Regions from separate parts of the Staphylococcus sp. 510 genome, predicted to be linked through region 4. Evidence: predicted binding sites of a transcription regulator. Region 4 holds the regulator's gene; each other region holds the start of a gene.
The links. Region 4 encodes Rex, which represses fermentation and respiration genes when NADH is low (regulators of the CRP and FNR family bind a similar motif). Its sites were predicted from a motif close to TTGTGAAATATTTCACAA; they were not measured.
Positions count from the first base shown of each region.

Region 1 (7,839 bases), on a different contig from region 4:
ATTTTTCATTGATGAAAGAAGTTGCCAAACCATAAATTGCTTTGCATGTATACTCATATTGCCAATTGGTTCAAAATATACTAACAATCCAGAAATGCCCCTATCTTTTTTAGGCATCTTTTTTAATTCATTTAAATAAAGATCTATATCTTTAGATAATTCTTCAGGACTATATGGTTAATTTAATGCAGAATAAAAGTGAACTTCCTTTTTATGTCCTTGTACGCCAAATACACATGGAAATCCTTTCGATTCTATAACTTCTTTAGATTGTTTAATTTCTCGATTCAACCACTCGCAACGATTTTCTATTCTTCCAATGCGGCTTTGAGAAACGAACATTTAAACACTCCTTTAAAATATTGTTCGCCTATATTGTAACTAAAAACCTGGAATTTTCAAATAATCTCTTATAATTTTTTAATATAATTATAATTTCTATTGCAATCACAGTATTAGCCAAAAAATCAGTTAGATAAAAAAAAGACTCCCGTTACATGAAGTTAACAGGAGTCAAATTATAGTTTCTATGATCATATATTTATTCTTTTATATACCAATCTACATTATGTTTTTTACATACCATTATCAATCTCAACCTCATCATTCAAAAAATACGTTTGGATATTGGATGATACCTGAAGCATGATTTAAAGCACTATCTTTTAATTCAATTGCCATCAATAACTCATCTGGTACTTCAAAAGGCGCTTGTATGCCCCAATGAGATGCTTTTTTGAAACCAAATTTCGGATAATATGCTTCGTGTCCCATAACGATGACTGATTCAAAATCAAGGATCTCTGCAATGGTTAAAGCTTGTTGTATTAATTTTTGACCTACACCTTTATTTTGATATTCGGGTAAAACAGAAATAGGTGCTAATGCTAAAGATTCTACTTTCTTATCCTCAGTATCAATCAAAATTTTAGATAATAATATATGTCCTATGATTTTATCTTCATTTACAGCGACTAATGATAAATCTGGAACAAATGCCTCTGATTTTCGTAATTTCGCAACCAATGTGTGCTCACTTTGATCACTATATGATTCATTCTCAAAAGCCTTTTTCACTACTTCTTCAGTTTGCAGGTAATCTTCTTTTTGCTCTTGTCTGATGATGAATTTCATCCTATTCACCCCTCATCATAGTTAGTGCGCTGATATTTTACACAATTACCGTCATGAGTTCCTCTATATTTTACAGCTAGTGTCGATTAAATCAACTGGTTATGATTAATCTGACTTAGCTCGGAAATAATCTTTCTACTATCAGAATTTAACTTTTTCACATAGACGGTATTATGATTGGCTTCGAATTTCTGTACGATGGTATCAATCGCATTCACTGCTGAATCATCCCATAAATGTGCATGGTTGAAGTCTAATTCAATGACTGAATGGTCCACATTAAAGTCAATTTGGTTCATCATGGAATCAATAGATACAAAGAAAATTTGACCTTCAAAGTATACATGTAACGTCTCATCAAACATCTCTGAAGTCACATTCACGTTAGAAATCTTAGTCGCGAAGAAGAGTGCACTAAATACGACACCTACGATAACACCAATGGATAGATTATGTGTCATCAATACAATAATAACTGTTAGAATCATCACAAAGGCATCTGTTTTGGGAGCATTTTTAACATATTTAAAGGAATGCCAGTCTACTGTTCCAATAGATACCATGACCATAATTCCCGCTAAAATAGGCATTGGAATTTGCACTACTAAATCCCCTAATACAATAATCATAAATATGAGTACTACACCTGCAGTTAATGTCGATAATCGACTTGTCGCACCTGATTTCACATTAATGACAGATTGTCCGATCATCGCACAACCACCCATACCACCGAAGAATCCTGTAATGATATTTGCGATACCTTGTCCACGAGATTCTTATTTTTACTACTATAAGTATTTGTAAATTCATCTACAATTTTAGCAGTGAGTAAGCTTTCTACTAACCCTACAATCGCCATTGAAACTGAAAATGGTAAGATGATTTGTAATGTCTCCAGTGTGTAAGGTACTTGTGGAATAATGAAATGAGGCAATGCCTGTTTAATCGTACCTAAATCACCAACAGTATGCACATTGGCACCTGTAAACATATATAATGCTGTTAATAAAATAATCGCAATTAATGGTGCAGGAATTGCTTTAAAGAATCTAGGTACAATATATACGATTAATAAAGTAATAATGACATAAATGTAAGTCGCAATGGATATATTAAAAATATGCTCAATTTGAGATAGAAAGATCATAATACCTAATGCATTAACGAAACCAATCATTACGGATTGTGGAATGAACTTCATCAGTCTTCCTACTTTTAAAATACCTAAGACAAGTTGAATCAATCCCATTAAAATCGTCGCTGCAAATAAATATTCCACGCCATGTTCCTTCACGAGTGGTGTCACAACAAGTGCAACAGCACCTGTAGCACCTGAAATCATTGCCGGTCGTCCACCAACAATCGCTGTCACTGTCGCTATGATAAACGCCGCATATAAACCAATCATCGGGTCCACCCCCGCTATGATTGAAAAGGCAATCGCTTCTGGAATTAAAGCAAGTGCCACTACAATACCTGCTAGTATATTTTTCATTGGTTGATTAAACCACTGAACTTTCCAACTATCTACCATGACATCCGCTCCTTTTCATACTATTTAAATTCAATATTGATAAAGCGCTCATTACGTCCCTATCGTATTTAAAATATGCATATACTTGCACTTTGCATACATATGCCATCACCACTTTTTTAGCAATAAAATAGAGCGAGTAAGAAACCATTGTGTCATTCAACTTGGTTTCATCACTCGCCCATGAAGGTGGCTATCTTATCATCTCATTAGAATTGTTATTTATTGACTATCCTACGTGCCACTCACTATATGACATATATCAATTGAATCGCGTTTTATTTGTCGAATTGAAACCTTACGCATTATAACATCAAGCACGCTTCAATGGCAAAATTCATTTTGATACTTGTCATCGACTTTTAATATACATCACGTCACATGAATCATGACTTTAGTTCTTCTTGATACGTCTGTCCAAATAATTGATAATGTACAAATTCAGTAACATCGGCTGAACTAACTAATATCAATATCGTATCATTACCACCAACTGTTCCTAATACCTCATTTAAATTAAGCTGGTCGATATAAAAGTTCACACTTTGCGCAAATCCTGGCGATGTTTTGACAATAAGGTAGTGATCTTTAATTGTGACCTTTTCGATCTCATCATTGTAAAAAGCTATGAGTTTCGTTTTCGCTTCGTTTTGAGCATTATCATTAAACTTTCGGTAACATCGATCATTATTGGCGGTAGGCATTTTATATATTTTAAGTTCATTTAAATCTCTACTAATCGTTGCCACACTATATTTGATACCAAAATGTTTATCAAGATAGTCGACAATTTCGGCTTTTGAACGTATGTCATTATCTTTCACAATTGTCGATATTAAATCCAATCGTTTACTTTTTCTCATATTTATTTACTCCTTTATCTGCATATTTCACAAAATACAGACAAACTTCATCACAAATACCATATCAAATTTCCTTCATACAATATGTGAAGTATTTCTCATTTATAACAATTTTTATAAAAAGTTTTATATTGATGTATAAAAATCTTCTTAAAATATAGATAGATTTAACATTTATAGTTAATTAATCATGCATGACTATCCATACATTCAATCGAATAAAAAATCATATTATATTAATTATTTATTATCGTATTAACTTAATATACATGTAGTTATAGGTTTTATGCGTTTATATGGCATAATCTATCATCAAATTGCATTGAATAAATATTTTATATGAGATATTCGACATTATCATTGTGAAAAGATTCTCAATCTCTATGTTGAAAGCGCTTTATACTCTAGATGTATTAAATCAAAGGAGGAAATAACAATGGAAAAAGGACCTATCCACGTAAACAGTGAAATCGGCAAATTAAAAACGGTATTACTTAAACGACCAGGTAAAGAATTAGAAAATTTAGTACCTGATCATCTAAGTGGATTGCTATTTGACGATATTCCTTATTTGAAAGTTGCTCAAGAAGAGCATGACCATTTCGCGCAAGTACTTAGAGATGAAGGTGTCGAAGTTGTTTATTTAGAACACCTAGCTGCAGAAGCCATTGCAGATGCCTCAGTTCGCGAACAATTTATCGACGACATTTTAAAAGAATCACAAAAGACTGTCCTCGGTCATGAAAAAGAAATTAAAGAACTGTTCGCGACATTAAATGACCAAGAACTTGTAGAAAAAATTATGGCTGGTGTACGTAAAGAAGAAATTCAATTAGAAACGAATCACCTCGTAGAATATATTGATGACCGCTATCCATTCTATCTCGATCCAATGCCAAACCTTTACTTCACTAGAGACCCACAAGCATCTGTAGGTAGAGGAATGACTATCAACCGTATGTATTGGCGTGCCCGTCGTCGTGAATCTATCTTCATGACATATATTTTGAAATATCATCCAAGATTCAAAAACGACGATGTCCCAGTTTGGTTAGATCGAAATTCACCATTCAATATTGAGGGTGGCGATGAATTAATTCTATCTAAAGATGTACTTGCAGTTGGTATTTCTGAACGTACCTCTGCACAAGCTATCGAACGCTTAGCAAGACAAATTTTATTCGATGATCAATCTACATTTACTAAAGTACTTGCCATCGAAATTCCAAACAGCCGTACATTTATGCATTTAGATACAGTATTTACCATGATTGACTACGACAAATTTACAATGCATGCTGCGATTTTCAAAGAAGAAGATAACATGAACATCTTCACCATTGAAAAAGATGAACAAGGTCAAGACATTAAAATTACGCACTCAAACAAATTAAAAGAAACATTAGAAGATGCGCTTAATATCGACAATATTGAATTTATCCCAACAGGTAATGGTGACGTTATCGATGGTTCCCGTGAACAATGGAATGACGGTTCTAACACATTGACTATCCGTCCAGGGGTTGTCGTAACTTACGACCGAAACTATGTATCTAACCAATTATTACGTGATAAAGGCATTAAAGTTATTGAAATTACAGGTAGTGAATTAGTCCGTGGTCGTGGGGGCCCAAGATGTATGAGCCAACCATTATATAGAGAAGATATTTAATTCAGTACACACATGTACTTTACTAATACATTTTAAAGAAATGAGGAATGAATCATGTCAGAAATTCAACAACCACTTAACTGAAAAGGTAGACATTTATTAAAAGAAGATGACTTTACGAAAAAAGAATTTAGCGATTTAATCGATTTCGCTATTACTTTAAAAGATTATAAACAAAAAGGGATTCCACATCGTTATTTAGATCATAAAAATATCGCCCTATTATTTGAAAAGAATTCTACACGTACACGTGCAGCCTTTACTGTTGCCTCTATTGATTTAGGTGCACATCCTGAATTCTTAGGAAAAAATGATATCCAATTAAGTAAAAAAGAATCTGTTGAAGACACAGCTAAAGTATTAGGAAGAATGTTTGATGGTATCGAATTCCGCGGTTTCTCACAAGAGATGGTGGAAGACTTAGCTAAATATTCAGGTGTACCTGTATGGAATGGTTTAACGGACGCATGGCATCCAACACAAATGTTAGCTGACTACATGACAGTTAAAGAAAACTTTGGTCATTTAGATGGCATCAAACTTACTTATGTGGGTGACGGACGTAACAATGTGGCTAACTCACTACTTGTGGCTGGACCAATGCTTGGTGTAGACGTAACAATTTGTTCTCCTAAAGCACTCTTCCCATCTCAAGACTATGTTGATATTGCAGAAAGACGTGCCAAACAAGACGGTGGTTCAATCACAATTACAGATAATATTGACGAAGGTGTTAAAGATGCCGATGTTATCTACACTGACGTGTGGGTATCTATGGGTGAAGAAAGTGAATTTGAATCACGTATTAAATTATTAAAAGACTATCAAGTTAATAGAGCTATGTTCGATAAAACTGGTAAAGATAGCACGATTTTCTTACATTGTTTACCAGCCTTCCATGATACGAATACAACATATGGTCAACAAATCAAAGATGACTATGGTTTATCTGAAATGGAAGTCACTGACGAGATATTTAGAAGCAAACATTCTAAAGTATTCGATCAAGCAGAAAACCGTATGCATACGATTAAAGCTGTGATGGCAGCTACGCTAGGATAGTTTGCAATTAAAAAGAAGACGCAGGTTTGGTTACGATACCCTCATATCACTGAACTCCTATATATGAATCACAACTGAACCTGCTTATTTATTCAAAGGAGACATGACATATGAGTGAATCAGATGGAAATAAATTAAGTAAAACCTCCTTGATTGGCCTCGTCATTGGTTCAATGATTGGTGGCGGTGCATTTAACATTATTTCTGATATGGGTAATCAAGCTGGTGGTTTAGCCATCATTATTGGTTGGATTATCACAGCAATTGGTATGATTTCCCTAGCCTTTGTCTTTCAGAATTTAACGAATGAAAGACAAGACTTAGATGGTGGTATCTATAGTTATGCACAAGCCGGGTTCGGTGATTTTATTGGATTTTCAAGTGCTTGGGGTTGTTGGTTTGCAGCCTTCTTAGGCAACGTGGCCTATGCCACATTATTAATGTCAGCAGTCGGTAACTTCTTCCCAATATTCAAAGGGGGAAATACCTTACCAAGTATTATCGTTGCTTCTATCCTTTTATGGGGCGTACACTACCTCATCTTAAAAGGTGTAGAAACAGCTGCATTTATTAATAGTATCGTTACTGTTGCTAAACTCATCCCTATCTTACTTGTCATCGTATGTATGATTGCTGCGTTTAACTTTGAGACCTTTAAAGCTGGATTATACGGTATGACAAGTGGCGATACTGGCATATTCAGTTGGGGTGATACATTAGGCCAAGTGAAAAGTACAATGCTTGTAACGGTCTGGGTATTTACAGGTATTGAAGGTGCGGTTGTCTTTTCAAGCCGTGCTAAAAGTAAAAAAGACGTCGGTACTGCAACTGTGATCGGTCTTATCTCTGTATTAGTCATCCATCTATTTCTTAATGACTGTTCTCGCACAAGGTGTCATTCAACAGAATCATATTTCAGAACTATCTAACCCATCTATGGCTGCAGTCTTAGAACATATTGTAGGACATTGGGGTTCAGTACTAGTCAACATTGGTTTAATTATTTCAGTATTAGGTGCTTGGTTAGGATGGACACTACTCGCAGGTGAATTACCCTTCGTCGTTGCGAAAGATGGCCTATTCCCTAAATGGTTTGCAAAAGAAAATAAAAATAAAGCACCTGTCAATTCATTATTAATTACGAATATATTAGTACAAATCTTTTTAATCAGTATGTTATTCACAGAGAGTGCTTATCAATTCGCCTTTTCACTCGCATCCAGTGCGATCCTTATCCCATATATGTTTAGTGCTTTCTATCAAGTTAAATACACTTACTTAACGAGAGAACGTGCTACAACGAAACAATGGGTTATTGGTATTATCTCTTCTGTTTACGCGATTTGGCTCGTTTATGCAGCGGGTATAGATTACTTACTATTAACTATGTTGCTCTATATTCCAGGCTTATTCGTTTACCAAACCGTCCAAAAAAATAACCGGAAACCTTTAAGCAAGGTTGACTATATCTTCTTTGTATTAATCACAATTCTAGCAATCATCGGCATTTTCAGATTAATCACTGGTGCCGTAAATGTATTCTAATTAAGGAGTGAACGATATGGATAACA
Region 1 covers NZ_JBXVVK010000002.1:37,092-44,930, reverse strand. Annotated here, with positions in the region: partial or broken gene AC2D8K_RS02130 (YqcI/YcgG family protein) at 1-150, opposite strand, end outside; gene AC2D8K_RS02125 (YqcI/YcgG family protein) at 178-342, opposite strand; gene AC2D8K_RS02120 (GNAT family N-acetyltransferase) at 604-1,134, opposite strand; partial or broken gene AC2D8K_RS02115 (SulP family inorganic anion transporter) at 1,221-2,671, opposite strand; gene AC2D8K_RS02110 (arginine repressor) at 3,058-3,534, opposite strand; gene arcA (arginine deiminase) at 3,971-5,206, shown strand; partial or broken gene argF (ornithine carbamoyltransferase) at 5,261-6,268, shown strand; partial or broken gene arcD (arginine-ornithine antiporter) at 6,379-7,813, shown strand; gene arcC (carbamate kinase) at 7,830-7,839, shown strand, end outside.
Region 1: a site for Rex is predicted at 3,895-3,912, ahead of arcA (arginine deiminase). Genes of this name have one in related genera too.

Region 2 (7,839 bases), on a different contig from region 4:
CAAGTTACCAAAAATAATCCCAAGACCAATAGCGATTGTTGTTATAATCTCAAAGTAAAGTATTGTTTTCCATCCATAGCGACCTACAGTTTTCGACTCCCCTACGTTCGAAATAGATAACGCTAAAGAACAGAACACAACTGGAATAACGATCATTTTAATTAAGTTTAAAAAGACGTCTCCAAATGGCTTTATGTAGTTAGCCGCTTCTTCATTTCCATATAATATAAGTCCAACGACAACACCTAGAACCAACGCAATTAATACTTGCACTGGAAGACTAATTTTTCTCTTGAATAGAGCCATATTGCAAACTCCCCTTCATCTGACATCACTTAATTATATCAGATAACTTAAAAATAGCTATAATTTTTTAAATAACAAATACAAATAATTGTGTTGAAATTTCTAAATATTTGTGAAACCAGAGTATTTTACTACGGTTACTTTTACCATTTTTATTGTTTTAATCACAATTCTAACTACATATTAAACTTACACAATAAGAAAAAAAGGTTACCGATTTTTTAAATCGATAACCTAAAAATATTTTGACTAATTTGAGGGCTTATAATTTTTATTAAAGTAATTATGTTTAGCACTCTTTAGACTTTTCTTAGTTTCAGTATCAAAACCTTCTGCAAAGATACCTTTATTTGTACTTATAGGTTGTATCACGTAAGTTACTTTAGGCTCATCTTTAAAAATAACTTCCTTATAATACACACCTTTTTTAGCACTATATAATGTTTCTTCTTTTTTTATCTTATCTTTTAGATGATGTTCTTTAAAATAACTATCGACCATTTCAATATTTTTATGGCCTTGATATGTTTTAAGTGCGAAGAAAAATGCAAATGCTAAAACTAACGAAATGATTAATATAATAATAATTCTAATTAATTTCTGTTTCCTACTCATTTTATAGACTCCTTTTGCCTTATCTTAATTAGTATGAACGAAAAGCATACATTTTTAAAGTCTTATAAAACTTTTGTAACAAAATATTCTTATCTGAATTTTGTACTTAAACGCTTGTCTATACGTTATTATAAATATTGTCTAACATCATCAAGTGGCAAACGTACTGATTCATGCGCTTCTTGCGCCCCTTTACCTACTGCAATAGCTACAACAGGTACAAAACGATCACTATCTAAACCTAAAACGTCTGCAATATTAGCTTTATCAAATCCACCGATTGGATTCGTATCATAGCCATGAGATTTAGCTACAAGCATAAATTGCATCGCCATTAAACTACTATCAATATTTACGATATCTTTCATGCCTTCTCTTGATAGCCCTTTATAATGAGGAAGCACCCAACTTAACATTTTATCTTTAATCTCTTCAGTCATATGTTTTTTACTTACTGCATCACCATAAATTTGTTCAGCTTTTTCATAATTTTTTAAATCACCAAAAACAATAATCATCGCAGAAGATGTGTTCACTTGTCTTGAGTTCATCCCAAATGATGGTAAGATTTTCTCTTTACCTTCTTCAGAATCCACTACCATTAATCTCCATGGTTGCATATTTACGGATGATGGTGCTTTCGTTGCTTTTTGAATCATTTCATCCATTTCTTCGTGACTAATTATATATTCGGTATCAAATACTTTTACAGATTTTCTTCCTTTTAATACATCATCAAATTTTGAGATTCTTTCCATAAAGTTCTCCTCTTTCTAAATAAGTCGTTTGATATTACAAAACAATTAAGTTTTATTATAATTTTGTAATTTTTAAATGAAAAGCAATTTGCCTATATCACTTAGAACGGCACTTGACAAGTCATACACTTCATAATATTGTTAGCTTAACAAGGAGTGATTTAATGTATGTAGAAAATAGTTATTTAAGCAAACAATTATGCTTTTTATTCTATGTTTCATCTAAAGAAATTATCAAAAAGTATTCTAGTTATTTAAAGGAATACGAACTCACGTACACTGGTTATATAGTGCTAATGGCGATTGAAGAAGATGAGAAACTTAACATCAAAACTTTAGGTGATAGAGTTTTCTTAGATTCAGGCACTTTAACACCATTACTAAAAAAATTAGAAAAGAAAAATTACGTCGTTCGAACTCGTGAAGAAAAAGATGAAAGAAACCTTCAAATTTCACTGACTGATCATGGTAAAAGTATTAAAAAACCATTATCTGAAGTGTCACTAAAAGTATTTGGCGAATTTGATATCGACGTTAACGAAGCGAAAGAATTAATCAACCATCTTCAAATGTTTGTTTCTAAAAACTTTGATAAATCCACAGAAAAGTAATACTTCTATAGAGAAAAAGACAAAAGTAAACTTTCCCTCAACATTCATATCTTTCTTTTATACATGTAAATCCAAGTTATGTGAACAAATGTTTCATATTGTAAGCTTTTGTCTGTATTCTCTAGAACTAATAATCACTCCATAAATCCTTTTTACTTTACCTCACCCTAAACAGTACATATAATGAATCTACAATTAAATATGATTCAAATTTAGTTAATTAAAAGGAGCGAATCGTATGCCTAGTAATGACTTCTTTAACAATGCATTTTTAAAAAATGACCCTACTGATATGTTTAGAGATTTAGGTAAGCAAGTGTTTAATCAGTTTTCCTCACAAGCATTTCCCGCCAACCTATATAATGAAAGTGATCATTATTTAATAGAAGCTGAACTTGCAGGCGTAAAAAAGGAAAATATATCATTAACTTTTGATCATCATACATTAACGATTAAAGCTAATAAGTTTCTAGAACCTCATCATGGACAAGCGCAATTGAATGAACGTTCTAACGGAGAACTTGTCCGTCGATTTGAATTTGAGGATGTAGATAAAGATTTAATCAAAGCAACATTTGAGGATGGCGTCTTAAATATACGCTTACCTAAACAACAACACGATTCTGAAGACGCAACAACTATATCTATATTATAAATCAAAAAATAACACCCTCGTCACGGTATAACCAAGATGAGGGTGTTATATATTTATGCTTCTTTTTTATTTAAATGAACCATTGTGATTAATGCGATGAGTCCGAAAATAGCTAAAAAGATAAATGCTAAATGACTTGAACCTGTTACCCCTGTAACATAAGTGATTACTAATGGTGGGAAAAAGCCGCCTAGTCCCCCCATCATTGATACAATACCATTCGCTGATCCAGCTTCTTTCGCGAAATATGATGGTACTAATTTAAAAATAAGACCATTACCAATACCTGCACACACACTTATCATTAAACATCCTATGGTAAATAATGCGATGTGATTAGAGAAACCTAAAATCAATGCACCTGTAATCATAATGATAAAATCTACCATTAGAACCTTAACTGCATTTAGTTTATCACCTAATATGCCTCCGACTGGTCTCAGGAAGGTCGCTAAAGCAATAAATATACCTGAACGAATGCCTGCATCAACTTTATCTATACCAAAATGTTGCACCAGATAGTTTGGCAAAAATAGTCCAAAAGCTACAAACGCACCAAATGTAATAAAGTACCAAAGACTTGTATAGTATAGTTTATAATTTTTAAATAAGATTTTCATTTGAGATATTAGCGGTACTTTTACTTTAGGCTCATGGTTATCTCCAAATATAAACATTAATACTGCAAATATAGCAATAATAATTAAATAACTTCTAACTGTTGTTTGCCAACCAATAATCCCTGCAATTGGCGGTGCTAAAAATGATGAAATCGCTGTCCCAATGTTTCCCATACCATAAATACCATTCGCTAATCCTACTTTATCTTTTGGGAAATATTTTGGAATTGATGTAACACCTACTGAGAATATAGCACCACCCACACCAAGAAAGAATCCAGATAACATCATCATTTTTGGTGATTGTGCTTGCCCTAAAAAGTAAATGGGAAATAAAAGCACTATAAAACTACAGAAAAATACCCATTTGGCTCCAATAATATTAGTTAAATATCCAAAAGGAACACGTAATATTGATCCCAAAATGACTGGTATTGCTAAAATAATGGATAGTTGTCCAGCTGAAATTTTAATGTCTTGAGAAATAAATGGCATTAATGGAGAAATAATGCTCCATGCCATAAAACCAACTACTAAGCTAAGTGTTTGTAATGTGAGCTGAAATCCACCTTTTGTCTTGTCCATATTTTCACCCTCGTCGAATTCATTTATTTATTAGTACTATGCGGGTTTGACCTTCAATAACTCTATTAATGAACATAGAACTAATCTTAATTTGATTTTATCGACTTTGTGAAAAGTTGAACATTAGGATAATCCCTTATTCGACTATGTAATTCCCCTATTAAAAAGGATCACAGTAGCTTTCGCTACTGCGTAAGAAGTACTAACCATTGAAAATGGAAGTACTTCTTTAAATGCATAAGAGCCCCTAATCGCTAAAGCGATTTTTCTCTTCGGTTCGCCTTAGCTTGCGCTAATGCATAAGAGCCCCTAATCGCTAATGCGATAAGGGGCTCTGAAATTCTAGGAGTTTCTTTTTCATGGCGTATTCTACGAGTTCTGGTTTTGATTTTAATTCTAGTTTGTTCATAATGTGTGTTTTATGTGCTTCTACTGTTTTAACTGATACAAATAGTTTTTCTGCTATTTCTTTATTGCCATAGCCTTTTGCTATTAATGGCAATATCTCTAATTCTCGTTTGGATAACACTTTGAATGGATCTGATGTATCTGTATATTCCTGATTACTACTATTCACAAATTCATTCACTAATGAGGTGGTCAATTTCATATCAACATATGTCTCACCATTATAAACTGTTCTAATAGCAAGCAATAGTTGTTCATCAGGTGCGTTTTTCAAAATATAACCTTTCGCACCGTTCCTCAATACATGAAATAAATACTCTTCATCATCATACATTGTTAAGATTAAAATCTTTGTTTCAGGAAAACTTTCATGAATTTTACTCGTTGCGATAAGCCCTGATTCACCTGGTGGCATACTTAAATCCATTAATAGTACATCAGGTTTAAAATCCAAAACTTTTTGATAGGCCTCTACACCATCAGCAGCGGTAGCAACTACTTCCATATCCTCTTGATAGTTCAATATCATAGAGAAACCGGTTCTAACAACTGCATGATCATCGGCAATAACTATTTTCAACATTATTCCCCCAAAAATTAATTTACAGTGGTACTTCTAAAGTAATAATCGTTCCTTTACCTATATGCGTCTCAATATTTAAATTCCCTCCAACAAGTTCGGATCGCTCTTTCATTCCATATAACCCTAGTCCAGATCCTCTCGGTTTGGAAGACGGATCAAATCCTTGTCCTCTATCAATAATTTCAGCGATTAACGTCAGTTCATTTTGTTGAATAGTGACTTCTACTTCACTAACACCAGCATATTTTAAAGCATTATAAACAGCCTCTTGCACAACTCGATACACGACGGTTTCCACCTCGCTATCAAAGCGATGATTAACGATATTAGAAACATAATTAATTTGCATACCATAATTTTCTTCGAATTGTTTAAAATAAGATTTAAATGCTGCCTCTAATCCTAAATCATCTAAAGATGCAGGACGCAATTCAACTGATAGATGTCTGACATCGTCAACGAGTTGTGACATTAAACCTTCAATATTTTTAACATCATTCAATATTTTCTCTTTATCTTGTTGATATTTTAACAAACGTAATTGAACATCAATATTCAACATTTCTTGAATAACACTATCATGTAGTTCTCTAGATATACGCTTACGTTCATTTTCTTGCGCGAATATTGTTTTTCTCATCATTCGGCGTTGATTCATTTTTTCTTGTCGTTCAATTTGAGGTGCAACATCTTGCAATGTAAATGCATTAATACCTTTAACCGGATCTATGGTTTGATAAGAAGCTGTAAATGGTGCGATTTTTCTGTTTTTTGTTTTCATAAATACTTGGAATTGTGAATGATGAGGTTGTGCTACATCTAAAAAGCAATCTCTACATGACTGTACGTCATACTCATTCGTGTAACCTTCGCATCGTCTACAAATCGCATTCGTCATTGCACTATAATTTTCTTCTTCCGAAATAACTTCTTTAGCTGCTTCATTCATTGCTATAATCTTTCCGCTATTATTCACAAAAACAATCTTTTCATTTGTGCTTTCAAAGTAACGTCTTAGCAACACTTCAAGTTGTTCATTATTAACCGTCAAGTTAATCACCTAAATTTCTTCATTAAATATGCCTAATTGTTTATAAATATCTATATCATACACATTAATTGGTAATGGCTTATGATTTCTTTGGCCAAACAACATAACCCCATACACCTGTTGTTGATACCAAAGTGGAATAGCTATGACCGCCGTTAAATTTTCACTTAATAATATAGGAAACTTCACCTTTTCATCAGGTGTTAAGGCCATATCTACATTAGCAATGATCATTCTCTTTCCCGTTTTCATCACATTACCAGCTAGACCTCGACCTTTACGTAATATAATCAATTTATATCTATCATTATTGTTACCTGATACATATTGCCATTTTATAGGTGAATAGGTGCTCGCTGATTCATAAAAAGCTAACGCCGCAAAATCAAAACCTTGTTCTAATCTAATTCTATCAATATTTTCTTGAAAACTTTGGCTTTCGAACATTGAATCTGGCATCATACTATTTCCACCTTTGAATTACTATAGTTTATTTTTTCGATAAATAATGTACCTTCTACTTGTATACGATAATGGTACACTCCATACATGAACTAAACGCGTAAATGGCCAACATGCAAAAATGGTAAACCCTAATACCATATGTAATTTAAATTGCAATGGTACATTGGCCATCAAATCTGCGTGCGGTTTAAACATAAAGAGTTGTCTAAACCATACTGAAATGGTTTCACGATAATTAAAGTCGATATGCATGATATTCGTAACTATTGTAGAGTAACATCCCATGAAGATAATAATTAATAAAAGAATATTTACAAAAATATCCGAAAATGAACTTAAACGCCTTACATTTTTAATTGTAATTCTTTTAGCAGTAAGTAACAACATACCTATTAACGTCATTATACCAAAAATACTACCAATATAGACTGCTCCAAAATGGTACATATGCTCATCAATCCCTAATGAGTCCATCCAATATTTCGGTATAACAAGACCAACTACATGTCCAAAGAAAACTGGAATTACGCCTAAATGAAATAGCAAGCTTCCCCATTTCAGTCTCTTTTTCTCAATTAATTCGCTAGACTTTGCAGTCCAAGAAAACTGGTCATACTTATATCTTGCAATGTGTCCTATGATAAATATAGCTAAACATAAGTATGGATAAATGACCCATAAAAATTGATTAATCATGTTGAGCCACCCCTTCTGGTACTTCTAAACATAATTTCAAAGTCTTTCTTAATGCTTGTATTACGTACCCATATGGATGATTTTGTTTTCCAAGTTCATTTGCCATTACAAATGTTCCATCTTCAATAATCATGATGACTAATTGAATATTTTCTTCTGCCCTTTCATCGCCACGCCATTCTATTGTCTGTAAAAATTGTAGCATCAATGGTAGATAATCTGACAATTCATTATCTACCATTTTTAATCCAAACATTTCGTACAAAACTTTGAGTTTTGCTAACATTTGGCCTCTCTCTTTTTGAGTGTCGAATTGATTATAGGTCATATATAATGGTGCTTTTTTGCTAAAATCAAAGGTATCTGTATATATTTGTTGAATTTCAGATAACGTATATTGCATCATCTGTTCTCTAAATGCTATTAGGTCTTCATACCCCGGATGACTAGGATCGATGACTTCGTTAAATATATTTTCATTAAATG
Region 2 covers NZ_JBXVVK010000008.1:92,907-100,745, reverse strand. Annotated here, with positions in the region: gene AC2D8K_RS07850 (cation:dicarboxylate symporter family transporter) at 1-306, opposite strand, end outside; gene AC2D8K_RS07845 (DUF3139 domain-containing protein) at 556-921, opposite strand; gene AC2D8K_RS07840 (nitroreductase family protein) at 1,050-1,679, opposite strand; gene AC2D8K_RS07835 (MarR family winged helix-turn-helix transcriptional regulator) at 1,844-2,290, shown strand; gene AC2D8K_RS07830 (Hsp20/alpha crystallin family protein) at 2,529-2,945, shown strand; gene AC2D8K_RS07825 (nitrate/nitrite transporter) at 2,999-4,150, opposite strand; gene nreC (nitrate respiration regulation response regulator NreC) at 4,467-5,138, opposite strand; gene nreB (nitrate respiration regulation sensor histidine kinase NreB) at 5,161-6,192, opposite strand; gene nreA (nitrate respiration regulation accessory nitrate sensor NreA) at 6,202-6,654, opposite strand; gene narI (respiratory nitrate reductase subunit gamma) at 6,676-7,353, opposite strand; gene narJ (nitrate reductase molybdenum cofactor assembly chaperone) at 7,346-7,839, opposite strand, start outside.
Region 2: a site for Rex is predicted at 4,257-4,274, ahead of AC2D8K_RS07825 (nitrate/nitrite transporter). Genes of this name have one in related genera too.

Region 3 (7,839 bases), on a different contig from region 4:
AATTGTTACATTTGGTCGTTCAATGGAAAATAATATTAAAATAGGTATGGAGCTCGGATACATTAAAGCCCCACCAGAAACATTTGTAGAACCTGGAAAAATCAATAATATCCCTAAACATGAATTACTTATTTTATGTACTGGTTCTCAAGGTGAACCAATGGCAGCATTATCTCGTATCGCTAATGGTACACATAAACAAATCAAGATTATCCCAGAAGATACTGTCGTATTTAGTTCATCACCTATTCCAGGTAATACTAAGAGTATAAATCGTACAATTAACGCTTTATATAAAGCTGGTGCAGATGTTATTCATAGTAAAATTTCTAACATCCATACTTCTGGACATGGATCACAAGGCGATCAACAATTGATGTTACGTTTAATCCAACCTAAATACTTCTTACCTATTCATGGTGAGTATCGTATGCTCAAAGCACATGGTGAAACTGGTGTTGATTGTGGCGTTGACGAAGATAACGTCTTTATCTTCGATATCGGAGATGTACTTGCTTTAACTCATGATTCAGCACGTAAAGCAGGTAGAATTCCATCAGGTAATGTACTTGTTGATGGTAGTGGTATTGGTGATATCGGTAATGTTGTTATTAGAGACCGTAAATTATTATCTGAAGAAGGCCTAGTTATTGTTGTTGTAAGCATTGACTTCAACACAAACACATTACTTTCTGGTCCTGATATCATTTCACGTGGCTTTGTGTACATGCGTGAATCTGGTCAACTAATTTATGATGCTCAACGTCGTATTAAAACTGATGTTATTTCTAAATTAAACCAAAATAAAGACATTCAATGGCATCAAATTAAATCATCAATTATTGAAACTTTACAACCATACTTATTTGAAAAAACAGCTCGTAGACCAATGATCTTACCTGTCATTATGAAAGTTAATGAAGATAAAAAGAAATAATATTAAAATATCCCATAAGCAACTATCATTCTAATGATATGGCTTATGGGATTTCTTTATAAAAAATGGTTTAGCCAAGATCATTGACTAAACCATTTTTTATTTAGCTATATTCTTTTCAAATCGACCTAAGTCATTATCATGACCAATCATGATTAGGATATCACCAATTTCAATATTTAAATTTGGATCTGGTGACACAATAAACTGCTTACCTCTTTTAATCGCAATAATATTAATACCATATTGCGCACGAATATCTAAATCAATAATTGTTTGGCCAGTCATTTTTTCAGTAGCTTTTAATTCAACAATAGAGTGTTCATCTGCTAATTCTAGATAATCGAGCACACTCGCACTAGCCACATTGTGTGCAATACGACGGCCCATATCACGTTCTGGATGGACAACCGTATCCGCACCTATTTTATTTAATATTTTAGCATGATAATCATTTTGTGCTTTGGCAGTTACCTTTTTAACACCTAATTCTTTTAAAATAAGTGTTGTTAATGTACTAGATTGAATATTTTCACCGATAGCAACAATAACATGGTCAAAGTTTCTTATTCCCAAACTTTTCATGACTGCTTCATCAGTAGTATCCGCTACTACAGCATGCGTCGCAATATCACTATATTCATTAACTCTGTTCTCATCACTATCAATGGCCATAACATCCATATCTAAGGCGTTAAGCTCTCTAACAATACTGCCACCAAAGCGTCCTAAACCAATTACTACGTATTCCTTTTCCATACAGTCCTCCGCTTATTACACATTTAAATAACAACGATCAAATCAACTTTTTTCAAATAAATATATAGTAAAAGCTGATGCAAAATCGAAATGATGATTTGTTCTACTATAGTTGATTATTTTTTTCCTTCTACATAATCTTTATCGAAAACAAATAGTCTCAATAATAATAGTAACGATGGAACTAATAAAAGTAAACCTAAAATAAATGAAATAACCAATGCTAGACCCATTTCATCATTTACATGAGAACTAGAAATTTTTACGAATGGATGTAATAAATATGGTAATTTACTGATACCATATCCAAAGAAAGCAAATAACATTTGCAATATCACCATTATAAATGCTAAACCATGATTTCTTTTAAAAATAGTTAGTGCGCCTGCAACTAGGAAAAAGATAAAACTTATCACGAACATCCACCAATAGTTAAAGACAGCATTATTAAAATGCTCTGAGTTTTGTACTCTTAGTGATAAAAAGACAAACAAGGAAATAATAATCATTGGTGGTCCCCAAAATATATGCCATTGTCTCATTAAATGATATGCCGGTTGGTCCTTTGCTTTATTAGCATAAAATGTAAGGAATCCAGAAGAGATATATAACACTGAGATAATTGCCAAGAAAACAACAGCCCATGCAAAAGGACTTAGTAATAGTTGAACCCAGTCTAAATCAACATGATTCCCTACCTCTTTAATATAGCCACCTTCTGAAATTGTTAATGCGGTTGCTAATGCAGCTGGAATAAGTAAACCAGTTAACCCATATAGAAAAATCCATGGTAATTTTGTATCTTGTCCATAATTCTCAAAGGCATAGAAACTGTTTCTTATTGAAATAAGAATCGTACCAATTGAACCTGGTACAAGTAAAACCGTTCCTAAATATTTAACGGAATCAGGGAAGAATCCAATAAATCCAACAAAGAAAAAGACAAAGAAGACATTCGTAACTTCCCATACTGGACTAAGATATCTTTCAATAAGATGATTGATTTTCTTTTCTTCATCAGTAAGTTTAGAATGTAATGCGAAGAATCCAGCACCAAAATCAATTGAGGCTACGATGATATAACAAAATAAAAATATCCATAAGACTGTAATACCTATATATGAATATATCATTTGTTATCACCTCTTTCTTTGAGCACTTGATTGACATCATTGATTGCAGGTTTGTTTCTAAACATTCTGAGTAACACATATGCAGATGTAACGATGAGTACAAGATATAATAAACCAAATAAAATCGTCACTAATGTAATACCACCAGCTTGAGTCGCTGCTTGAGATACTCTTAAGTATCCTCTTACAATCCATGGTTGGCGTCCCATTTCCGTTAAGAACCAACCAAATTCAATTGCTAACATAGACGCTGGACCAGTAAGTAATATGCTATATAAAACTACCTTATGTGTAGTTAAGTGTCGTAACTTCTTAATTAATAAAATCAACATAAAAATTCCTGAAATCACAAAACAGAATACGCCCATTGAAACCATTAAGTCAAAGAAATAATGAACAATTAATGGTGGCAATTCATTTTTAGGAAAATCGTTAAGTCCTTTTACTGTCGTCTTCAAACTATTATCAGCTAAGAAACTTAACATTCCTGGGATTTCTATTGCGCCTGATACTTCATTCGTCTTTTCGTTTAAAACACCAAAAAATACTAAATTAGCTTGAGATTGTGTGTCAAAATGCCATTCATATGCAGCCAATTTTTCTGGTTGTACTTTATGTAAAAACTTAGCTGACATATCTCCCGCTAACATCGATAACAATGTTGAAATAAACCCAACAATCATCGTCATTTTTAATGCTTTTAAATGATATCTTTTATCTTCTGGATGCGTCTGTTTTAGCAATTTAAATGCAGCAATTGCCGCAAGAATAAACGCCATTGTCATGCCAGCTGTTGCAACAACATGGAAGGACCTTACGATAAATGATGAGTTAAACATTGCTTCTAATGGTTGAACATTAACCATACGTCCGTTTTTCATTTCAAAACCAGCTGGTGTATTCATAAACGAGTTAACTGACGTTATGAAAAATGCTGAGAATGATCCACCTATAATTACAGGTAAGCCTATAACAAAATGAATCCATTTATTTTTAAATCTTTCCCAAGTATAAAGATAAATACTAAGAAAAATAGCTTCAAAAAAGAATGCGAATGTTTCCATAAATAGAGGTAATGCAATTACATGACCGCCCATTTTCATAAATGTTGGCCAAACAAGCGATAATTGCAAACCAATAATTGTTCCCGTCACTACACCGACAGCAACTGTAATGGTATATCCTTTCGACCATCGTTTCGCTAATGCAATATAATGTGCATCGTTGTTTCGTATACCAAGAAATTCAGCGATAACAAACATTAATGGCATACCTACACCAATCGTTGCAAATATGATATGAACGGCTAAGGTCATACCTGTAAGTAATCGACTCATTTCAACTGAATCCATATATAATCACCTTGTATTTATATTTTTTAGTAATTTCACAATGCTTAAAATTATAAATCCTTATCATGATGAACTAAATGTTTTTGCTTGAATTTTTGACATAAATTTTTTATAGAGACACATAATGTTCACACCATTGATATTTTATAAAATTAAATATAAGATAGAATAATATAAATTAACATATAGAAAGGAAGACCAAAGTGTCACATATTACGATATATACACAAGATGATTGTCCACCTTGTACGTTTGTAAAAAATCATCTTCAAGCAAATCATGTAGATTATACAGAAAAAAATATAAAGAATAATCAATATCGAGTAGAAATGATGGATTATGATGCATTTGCGACGCCATTTATCTTATTGAACGATGAACCTATGTATCAAGTTGATATGGATAAAATTAATCAAGCTTTTGACATTCAATAAGTACTTAGCAATTAAAAGATACTAATGATATAAAAGAACCAACTAAAGCAATTTAAATTGCTCAAGTTGGTTCTTTTAATTATTATTTTGAAATGTTATTAACTAATTCCATAACTTCCTCTTGTGTTGCACAATGAATAGCACGGTTCGCTAATTCTGACATTTCATTTTTACTTAAACCATTAATTTGTCTTCTAGCTTTAAGAATAGATGTTGGACTCATTGAGAATTCATCTAGACCTAAACCTAATAATAATGGTACTGCAGTAGCATCTCCTGCCATTTCACCACACATACCAGTCCATTTACATTCTTTGTGAGAAGCTTCAATGACTTGTTTTACTAAGCGTAAAATTGAAGGATTGTATGGTTGATATAGATAAGATACGCGTTCTGACATACGGTCAGCTGCTAATGTATATTGGATTAAGTCATTTGTACCAATACTAAAGAAATCTACTTCTTTAGCAAAGACATCAGCTAATGCTGCAGTAGCTGGAATTTCAACCATGATACCTAACTCAATATCTTCCGAAACGTCATAACCTTCGTTTTGAAGATTCTCTTTTTCTTCTAATAACATTGCTTTAGCATCACGGAATTCCTTGATAGTAGCTACCATTGGGAACATGATATTTAATTTACCGTAAACAGAAGCACGTAATAACGCACGTAATTGTGGTCTGAAAATATCAGGTTGCGCTAAGCAAAGGCGAATCGCTCTATAACCTAAGAATGGATTCATTTCTTCTGGTAAATCTAAGTATGGTAATTCTTTGTCGCCACCGATATCCAATGTACGAACAACAACACGTTTACCATCCATAGTCTCTAATACTTTTTTGTATGCTTCGAATTGTTCTTCTTCAGTAGGCAATTGATCTCTACCCATGTATAAGAACTCAGTACGATATAAGCCAATACCTTGCGCACCATTTTCAATTACACCAGGTAAATCATTTGGTGTACCAATATTAGCTGCTAACTCTGCGTGAACACCATCAACAGTTACTGTATCAGCATCACGTAATTTTTGTAATTCTTGTTTATCTTCAAAGAAACGTTCACGTTTATTTTGATAAGCGATAACTTCATCTTCTGTAGGATCGATAATAACATCACCAGTTAAACCATCAACGATAATCATATCGCCTTGTTTAACTTCTTTAGTGATTGATTTAGTACCAACTACAGCTGCGATTTCTAATGAACGACTCATAATCGCAGAGTGACTTGTTCTACCACCAATATTCGTTACAAACCCTTGAACGAATTCTTTATTTAACTGTGCAGTATCAGAAGGTGTTAAGTCATTACCAATAATAACAACACTTTCATCAATCATACTTGGGTTTGGTAATTCAACACCAAGAATATGTGCTAACACACGTTTAGATACATCTCTAATGTCTGCTGCACGTTCTTTCATGTATTCATTATCCATTGATTCAAATATAGTAATGAATTGAGTTGTAACCTCATTTAATGCTGTAGCAGCATTAACATGGTCGTTTTTAATTTTATCTTGAATTGGTTGAATTAATTCTGGATCATCTAAAACAAGTAAATGCGCATCAAAAATGGCAGCTTTATCAGCGCCTAATTGAACTTCTGCATTATTTCTTATTTTAGTTAATTCAATTTTAGATGCTTCGATAGCGTTATTGAATTTGCTAGTTTCACCTTCAACATCAGTGATTGTCTCACTGCTGTCGAAAGATAAATCTGGCTCAACTATTAAGTAAGCTTTAGCGATTGCTACACCATCAGATGCAGCAATACCATTAATTAATTTAGACATATTACTTAGTTAAACCTTCTTTTGATAAGACATCACTGATAGATTCGATTGCATCTGCCTCATCGCTACCGTCAGCATAAATTGTAATTTCAGCATCTTTACCTACACCTAAACTCATAACACCCATGATTGATTTTAAGTTTACTTTTTTACCGTTATATTCTAATTGAATATCTGAATCAAATTTTGAAGCTGTTTGTACCAACATTGTAGCTGGGCGAGCGTGGATTCCTGTTTCGTCGATAATTACATATGATTTTTGTTCCATAATTTATTTCTCCTTCTATAAGTTAGAATCTTCAATATACTTACAATCTAACATAAATTTTTATACCTTAACTTTACCAAAACCAATAGTTAAATTCAATTTGTTTAAAACCGGTTTCAGTATATTTCTACAATTTTTTAACAAATTATATCCCTTAAAGTAACTCTTTGATGACTTTTTCACATTTTTCAATATGATCTTGACCTAATTTTTTCATAAAGTAATAACTAATTGATGCTGAAACTGCTTGTCCTACAAATGGGAACCATTTAGTTTGTTTAGCTGCAGTTCGTTTCGCTACATCTTTAATCACTACTTTCATAAGTGCATTGGTTAATTTTTTACCAATAAATTGACTACCTTGAATGGCTGCTGCAGACATGATTCGTTCTCTAACATCATCACTCAATGAATTGACTTGTTTATGATCTAGTCCATAAATTTTATTGACATCACTAATGATATCTCTCATTAATTTTATATCAACACCAAAGTCCAATCCAGGAATTGGTACTACACTCATTCCTGATGATAATAAAGATTTCTTTTTAACGAGATTTTCTGCTTGTGCACGTCTTTGTTGTAACTCATTTTGAGTCACAGGTAAATTACTTTTTTCTTTGATTTCTTCAATATTTAATACTTTATTACCAACTGTATTTGTAACTCTATTCGTCATTTTATTTCTAATGCTCATCTAATTCACACTCCCATGAATCTTATTTCAATAAGACTCTATACCCAGAATACAACTATTTAATGCTCAATATTAACAAAAATTGCTTTCAAATATTTTGAAGGTTTGTAATGTGGATGTGTTTTAAAATCTTTAGGTAATCCCATCACTTCTTTGATTTCATAATCAACTTCAGCTTCTTCTAGTGTTGTTTTAATAACATTTTTAAACGCTTTTAAAGAAAAGACACTCGAATTGGTACATAATAATAATGTCCCTTTTGGTGCTAATACTTCTAAGGCGCCATTAATTAATTTGTCGTAATCTTTTTGTACTGAAAATGTTTTCTTTTTATTTCGTGCAAAGCTTGGTGGATCAATGACAATTGTGTCATATTGATGCCCGTGTCGATTTGCATAATTATAAAAATCAAATGTATCCATGACATAAATATATTGTGATTTAGGATCAATGGCATT
Region 3 covers NZ_JBXVVK010000003.1:176,352-184,190, reverse strand. Annotated here, with positions in the region: gene rnjA (ribonuclease J1) at 1-937, shown strand, start outside; gene AC2D8K_RS03860 (potassium channel family protein) at 1,037-1,696, opposite strand; gene AC2D8K_RS03855 (cytochrome d ubiquinol oxidase subunit II) at 1,813-2,829, opposite strand; gene AC2D8K_RS03850 (cytochrome ubiquinol oxidase subunit I) at 2,826-4,181, opposite strand; gene AC2D8K_RS03845 (glutaredoxin family protein) at 4,385-4,615, shown strand; gene ptsP (phosphoenolpyruvate--protein phosphotransferase) at 4,698-6,416, opposite strand; gene AC2D8K_RS03835 (phosphocarrier protein HPr) at 6,418-6,684, opposite strand; gene AC2D8K_RS03830 (DUF697 domain-containing protein) at 6,839-7,381, opposite strand; gene AC2D8K_RS03825 (class I SAM-dependent rRNA methyltransferase) at 7,441-7,839, opposite strand, start outside.
Region 3: a site for Rex is predicted at 4,205-4,222, ahead of AC2D8K_RS03850 (cytochrome ubiquinol oxidase subunit I). Genes of this name have one in related genera too.

Region 4 (7,839 bases):
GCGTAACAGTCTTCATGAAGGTTGATTTACCAGATGCATTCGAACCGGTTAATAAAATATTTCGATTGAGATTTAAATCATTTGGAACAGCATGGTTAATTAATGGATGTACAAGTTGATTAAACTCACATAATTGCTGTAGAGTATTACTATTTTGAATTATTTCAGGTTCGCAGTATGCTTCTAATGTCTCTTGGTATAAGGCAATTGCATAATGATTATCTAATTGGCCAATATAATCGTAGCATTTTAATACTTCATCTAAATATTTATAGTAACTATGTTGAATTGTGTGAAAAATAAGATAATCTAACATAAATATAGTTTTAATTAATAAAACAAAGGCTGATGCAAAGTCAACGCTTTCGACTTTAGCTAATATGCCACTTAAATATCTTGCAGTTTTAAAGTGATTGAAATTAACGTCTATTTGCGGTGTTCCCTCTATATCAGTAAGATTTTTACACTGTTTTAAAATATTAGCAGTATAAAAAATGGTTTTTAAATCTTGTTCATATGTTCGTTTTAAACTGACCGATAAAATGATATTAATCACGCATGCCATGATGAATAACAGAATACCATTTGACGCATCAAAGCACGTATAAATTAAAGCGATTATTGGTAATAAGGGGGCAAGCATGAATATTTTTTGACATTTAATAGGTGTGAGTTGATCGGGAAAATGTGGATAGACACTTTTACCAACTAGACCTAACCGTAATGAAACCTGATTCCTAAAAGAAGTATCTTCTTTAAAACGATTGAGTAATATTTTATTGTTCACTTTAAACATTCTACGTAATGTTGCATATAAACGCATCTCCCCAAGTGCTGTGAAATTGAAATTCATACTTTGAAATAATGCATCCATATTTAAGTCAGACCATGTCTTGTTATCAATAAGTTGACGATCATCATAGTTATCAAAATAGGTTTGAAATTGATAATCATATTTCGCATTTGGCCTGATAAATTTTTCTAACTTTTCTTGATTAGACCATAAGCCGTTAATTTTATTAATGAACTGTCGTCTATTAATGATAGAAGTAATGATACTAACGACTGTGGTTAATATAATAACGCCTAAAACAAATAATAAAAACAACTGTGGGTCATTCATTTAAAAACTCCTTAATGTATTGTTTTTTTAATTATTTCATATCATTTAATTTGAAACAATCAATGATAAAAATGAGAAGTCAGAAGATATGTCAATAGGGAACATGCGTACTTATCAACAATAAGTGCACAACTTGTGGATAAGTGGTGTTAAAATTTGTGGATATAGCAAATTTTTATCTGAATAACTCTAAAATTTAGTTACATATTACCTGTGGATAACTAGGATAACTCTGTGGATAGCTATCAGATAGGCGAAAATGAATGTTAATAATAATCAATTAAAAATCAGAAAAAAGACACTAAAAAGTAGAAAATCTACTTTCTAGTGTCTGGAAAAATAATAGTTATTTATAATTTTTCTTGTAATTCTTCCCATTCAAGCATTGCTTGTTCTAATTCTTGTTCGGTATTCGATTTTAATTCAGCTAGTTCATTGGATTTTACAGGATCGCTATAAACGTCGGGTTGTGTAAGTTGATGATCAATGTCTTCGATCTTTGCTTCACATGATTCGATGATGGCTTCACGTTGCTCGATTTCACGTTCTATTTTGCGTTGTTCGCGACGACGCTGCTTTTGGTTTTCATATGATGACGCTGTAGTCTGTTTAGTATTTGAGTGATTTGCAGACTCAATTTCACTCTCTGCTTTAGCTTTTAAGGCTGCAGCTTCTTCTGTTTTTTCAATATAATATTGATAATCACCAAGATACATTTTTCCACCATCATGATCTAGGTCAAATACTTTATTGGCTAATTGATTGATGAAGTATCTATCATGGGATACAAAGATAATAGTACCTGCAAAATGTTCTAAAGCTTGTTCTAACATTTCTTTCGAATCTATATCGAGGTGATTGGTAGGTTCATCTAAAATAAGTACATTATCACGTTGCAACATTAACAAGGCTAATTGTAATCTTGCCTTTTCGCCACCAGATAAATCATTGATAATTTTTTTGACGTCGTCTTGTACGAATAAAAAACGGCCTAATACTGCTCGAATATCTTTTTCGTTCATATTTGGATACTGGTCCCAAACATAATCTAAAATGGTTTTATTTGATTTGAATTCAGCTTGTTTTTGGTCATAGTAACCTATTTGTAAATTAGCACCAAATGTGACTTCGCCACCGAGTGGACGTTGTCTTTGAGCAATGGTTTTAATTAAAGTGGTTTTACCGACACCATTTGGCCCAATAATAGCGATGTGATCACCTTTGGATACTTCCAAATTAATAGGTTTAGTAATAGGTGTATCATCATAACCAATTTCTAATTGTTTGATATGCATGACGTCATTTCCGGTATTTCTATCAAATCCAAATTGAATGTTAGCACTTCTTGCATCAATCATTGGTTTATCAATACGCTGAATTTTTTCTAATGTTTTACGACGGCTCTTTGCCATTCCACTTGTAGAAGCTCTTGTGATATTTTTTTCTACAAATGTTTCTAACCGTTTAATTTCTTCTTGTTGTTTTTCATATTCTTGCATACGTTTTTCATAATATTTATCTCGCTGTTGAATAAATTGTTCATAATTACCAATATATCGTTTAACACTACCTAAAGCGACGTCATAAACTTGTGTAACGATTTTGTCTAAGAAATATCTATCATGACTTATAATGACAATTGCCCCTTTAAAGTAACGCAAATAATCTTCTAACCATTTTGTAGTTTCTAAATCGAGATGGTTGGTAGGTTCATCAAGTAATAATAGATTTGGTTCATTTAACAACATTTGTGCAAGTGATAATCGTGTTTTTTGACCACCACTAAAGTCATTAATAGGCTTATTAAAGTCATCTTCATTAAAATTCAATCCATGAAGAACTGTTTTAATTTTACTGTCATATTGATAACCTTCTAATTGCTCAAATTGATTTGATAAAGATTCATATTTTTCCATATGTGATTGATAAGTAGGTGTATCATACTCATTTGCATGGGCAGCTAACCAATCTGTTTCACGTTTGATTAATAGTTCCATATTTTTAATATGTTCAAATGGTTTTGACATTTCCTCGAACACAGTGGCGTTAGAGTCCAACGTCATTTGTTGTGTTAAATAGCCCATCTTAAGATTTTTAATCTTTGAAATGTGACCACTATCATAATCTTCAACGCCAGCAATGATTTTCATAAGTGTTGATTTACCGGCACCATTTCGTCCAACAACGCCTATTCGTTCACCAGTTTTCACTTCAAAATCAACGTTAGTAAAGATATCTTCACCATCGAACGATTTAGAGATGTCATTAAGTTGTAAAAGTATCATCCGACTTCACCTTTCTAAATATGCGATATCATTATAAACTATACATATAGTTTGATATGTTTAAATTTTTTGTTTATCATATTAATATTTATTTTACAGTATTAAGCTGTGTCTTGAAACTAGGATATTTATTTTTAAATTTTATTAATGTATAATTAGCAAGTATTCATTGTGAACAATTATTTGGATTTTTATTGTTGCAAACATATATACATAAAATTAAAACCGTTTAGCGTCGAAGGGAGACAAATAAAATGGCAAGTAACGTTAAAATTCCTCGAGCAACTTTAAAACGTTTACCGTTATATTATAGATTTGTGAGTAATCTAAAATCTAAAGGTATTGACCGTGTTAATTCTAAAGCTATTAGCGAAGCATTACAAATAGATTCAGCTACGATTCGTAGAGATTTTTCATATTTTGGCGAATTAGGTAAAAAAGGATATGGCTATAATATAGATAGTTTAATTGAATTTTTCAAAGCTGAAATTAGTGGTAGCAATGATATTAAAATTGCAATTGTTGGTGTGGGTAACTTAGGTCGAGCATTATTAACATATAACTTCTCAATTCACGATGAAATGACCATTACAGAAGCATTTGATGTAAATCAAGATGTCATCGGCGAACGAGTAGGCCGTGTTGTTGTAAAAGATAGCAAGACTTTAAAACATACGTTATCAAATCAAGATATTGATGTAGTCATTCTTACAACACCTGAACAGGTTGCCCAAAGTGTTACAGATGAGCTGGTTGAATCTGGTATTAAAGGTATTATGAATTTTACACCAGCGAGAGTGAGTACGCCAACTGATGTACAAGTACATCATATTGATTTAGGTATTGAATTACAGTCCTTACTTTTCTTTATGAGAAATTATGATGAATCAATGAAATAGCATATTGATCATTTGGAGGGACTTTTTATGAATGATAAAGTATTGATTCAAATAGGGTGTATGTATAAAGCACATTTACCTACATTAATATACATTCCAGGACAATTGGTATTGAACGGTCATACATTAGTGTTCAAGTCCTATTATACAAATCATAATCCTCTAAATTTAGAAATTGATGTTAAAAAAATTATTCGTTACCAAATACGTAAGGGGTTACTGGGACATAAATTATTGATTTACTATAACCAAACTTGGTATAAATTTAGTCATTTTAAAGCAAATGAATTGCAAGCATTAGTTCATTATATCGATGAAATACAAGCACATTAAAAAAGTGATGAGCAAGAGTACATCTTATCGAGATGTACTCTTTTTTTATTTTAAATAAAGCATTTCATTGATAAATGTGTAGAATTAAGAAACATATTATGATAGTGAACTTGAAATATAACACTTTATCCTGTAAAATAACTTAGTATTTATATCGGAAAAGGGTGATAACGTGGTTTGGATGATTATAAGCGGTTTGATCGTCGGCGTACTATTAGGATTTGTAATGCAACGAACACGCTTTTGCTTAGCAGGCGGTTTTAGAGATATGTATGTTCAAAAAAGTAATAAAATGTTCTATGCATTGCTTGTTGCTATTACAGTTCAAAGTATTGGTTTATTAATATTAACAAGTTTAGGTATAGTAAATGTTCCAGCACACACATTTCCAATTGTTGGTACAATCATTGGTTCTTTTGTCTTTGGCATAGGTATTGTATTAGCAGGTGGTTGTGCTACTGGAACATATTATAGAGCAGGAGAAGGTTTAATAGGTAGTTGGGTTGCACTCATTTTATATGCATTAACAAGTGCAATTACTAAGACAGGTGTTTTGTCACCAGTCCTAAAAGTAATTAATCAACCTACAAATGTCAATGCAAGTATGGCAGATACATTGCATATTCCCAATTGGATTTTAGTAATACTAATAACGTTAATTACTTTAATATTAGTGACAAAAACACTTAAAAAGCCTAAAGTAGCAGTCCCTAAATTAAAACAGAAGTATTCAGGCGTAAGACATTATTTATTTGAAAGAAGATATCATCCGTTTGTAGCGGCTATTGCAGTTGGTTTAATCGCTTTATTAGCTTGGCCAATGAGTAGTTCTACTGGTAGAGATTATGGATTAGGAATTACGACACCTTCAGCAAATATTGTTAATTTCTTAATTACTGGAAATACACAACTCATTGATTGGGGCGCATTTTTAGTTATAGGTATATTCCTAGGTTCTTACATTGCTGCTAAAGGATCAAAAGAATTTAAATGGCGTTTACCAGATAAGAAAACAATTAGAAATAGTGCAATTGGTGGCATTTTAATGGGCTTTGGAGCCTCTGTTGCAGGTGGTTGTTCAATCGGTAATGGCTTAGTTGAAACGGCGACAATGAGTTGGCAAGGCTGGATTGGTCTAGGTTCAATGATTCTAGGTGTATGGTTTATGAGTTACTTTATTTTTATTAAGCCAATGAAACAACTACAACAATCGACTAAAAAACAACAAACAACAGTTAAACAACAAACACAAACGACTTAAGGAGGAGTTATTATGGTATATGAATTAGGCACAGTTGGGATGGTTTGTCCTTTCCCTTTAATAGAAGCTCAAAAGAAAATGACTGAATTAGATTCTGGTGATGAATTAAAAATTGATTTTGATTGTACACAGGCGACTGAGGCAATCCCTAATTGGGCGGCAGAAAATGGTTACCCTGTTACTAATTATGAACAACTTGGTGATGCGTCTTGGACAATTACTGTACAAAAGGCGTAAAATAATGATAAATATAGATAGAGCATCCATCATGGGTGCTCTTTTTCTATTTATTCAACTAGAAATTAGTATTTTAAGCGATTACATTTATGATAGAATAGATATAAGTTTTCCAAAATATGATGGGTGAGTAACTTTTATGAAAAATATATCGGATATCGCAAAATTAGCAGGAGTATCAAAGAGTACGGTTTCTAGGTATTTAAATAATGGATCTGTCAGTCCAAAGACACGTTTGAAACTAAGTAGGATCATTAATGAACATGACTACCAACCGAATCAATTCGCGCAAAGTTTAAGAGCAACTCAAACACGTATTATAGGTGCTATCATTCCAAGGATGAACTCTTATGCTGTTGATGAAACAGTGAAGGGTATCGTAAATCAATGTCAACAACATAACTATCAACTGTTACTTAACTATACTGGATTACATATGGAAGCAGAAATTGAAGCCATTGAAACGTTATCTCGTAGTAAAGTAGATGCAATTATTTTAATGGCAACTGATATTACTGATAAACATTTGGAAGTGATTGATAAAGCTAATGTACCTGTCATTATTGTTGGACAAGCATATCCTGGTTTACATAGCATCACGCATGATGATTATCAAGCAGGATTAAAAGTGGGTGAGTGGGTAGGTCAAAGACAACCGCGACGTGTTGTATTTTTTAGTGTTACTGAGAAAGATATTGCGGTAGGTGTACATAGGAAAAGTGGTTTAATCGATGGCTTATCAAAATATCAAATTAAACCAGATATATTTGAAACCTCATTTAAATATGAAGAAGCATTAAAAGATATTAAGCAAACGTTAACAAAGATTAATGATGCTGACGTCATTATTGGTGCGACTGATGCCATTGCGTTGGCAATTCATAAATATCGTTTTAATTCAGATCAATTATTAAAACCAACAATAATTCATGGATTTGGTGGAGATCCTATGACACAAATTGTTTCTCCAATTATTCGAACAATACAGTTTAATTATTATGAAGCGGGACAACGTGCGATGCTTGAAGTTAGACAATTGATTAAGGGAGAATCTATTGAAGAATCCATCGTGATACCAGTGAAATTATAAAGAATATATTCAATTTATATGGAACCGATACCAGTATAAATGATAAAATATAAACATCATACTTACTAGGTCAAGTGACCCATGTCTATAGAATTTAGAAAACAAATTCTATAGACAATGCAAGTTGGGGAGAACAAGTATAAAGACATACATTTACATGAACGTGTTTGATATAGCATAAAGTTTCGATCTTAGGTGCAAACATCATGCTTAAACATAAGTATATGTATCAAGGGTTCTTTATTATTTATAAACTTAACCCCATTTACTTAAACGATTATTATAAAATAGGGGGATATGAATGACTGAATGGACTAAAGAAGAACGTTATCAACGAATAGAAGAGGTTGATAGCGATAAATTATTAAATTTAAAACAACAAGTACAATTATCTCCGTATAGACAAACTTTCCATATTCAACCAGAAACGGGTTTATTAAATGATCCCAATGGTTTAATTTATTTTAATGGAAAGTATTATGTCTCACATCAATGGTTCCCATTAGGCGCAGTACATGGTTTGAAATATTGGTTTAATTATACGAGTGACGACTTGGTTCACTTCGAACCTCAAGGAGTCATACTAAGTCCAGATACTAAATTTGATAGTC
Region 4 covers NZ_JBXVVK010000006.1:14,688-22,526, forward strand. Annotated here, with positions in the region: gene AC2D8K_RS05660 (MutS-related protein) at 1-1,123, opposite strand, end outside; gene AC2D8K_RS05665 (ABC-F family ATP-binding cassette domain-containing protein) at 1,474-3,408, opposite strand; gene AC2D8K_RS05670 (redox-sensing transcriptional repressor Rex) at 3,663-4,307, shown strand; gene AC2D8K_RS05675 (hypothetical protein) at 4,335-4,640, shown strand; gene AC2D8K_RS05680 (YeeE/YedE family protein) at 4,813-5,901, shown strand; gene AC2D8K_RS05685 (sulfurtransferase TusA family protein) at 5,914-6,138, shown strand; gene AC2D8K_RS05690 (LacI family DNA-binding transcriptional regulator) at 6,278-7,228, shown strand; gene AC2D8K_RS05695 (sucrose-6-phosphate hydrolase) at 7,530-7,839, shown strand, end outside.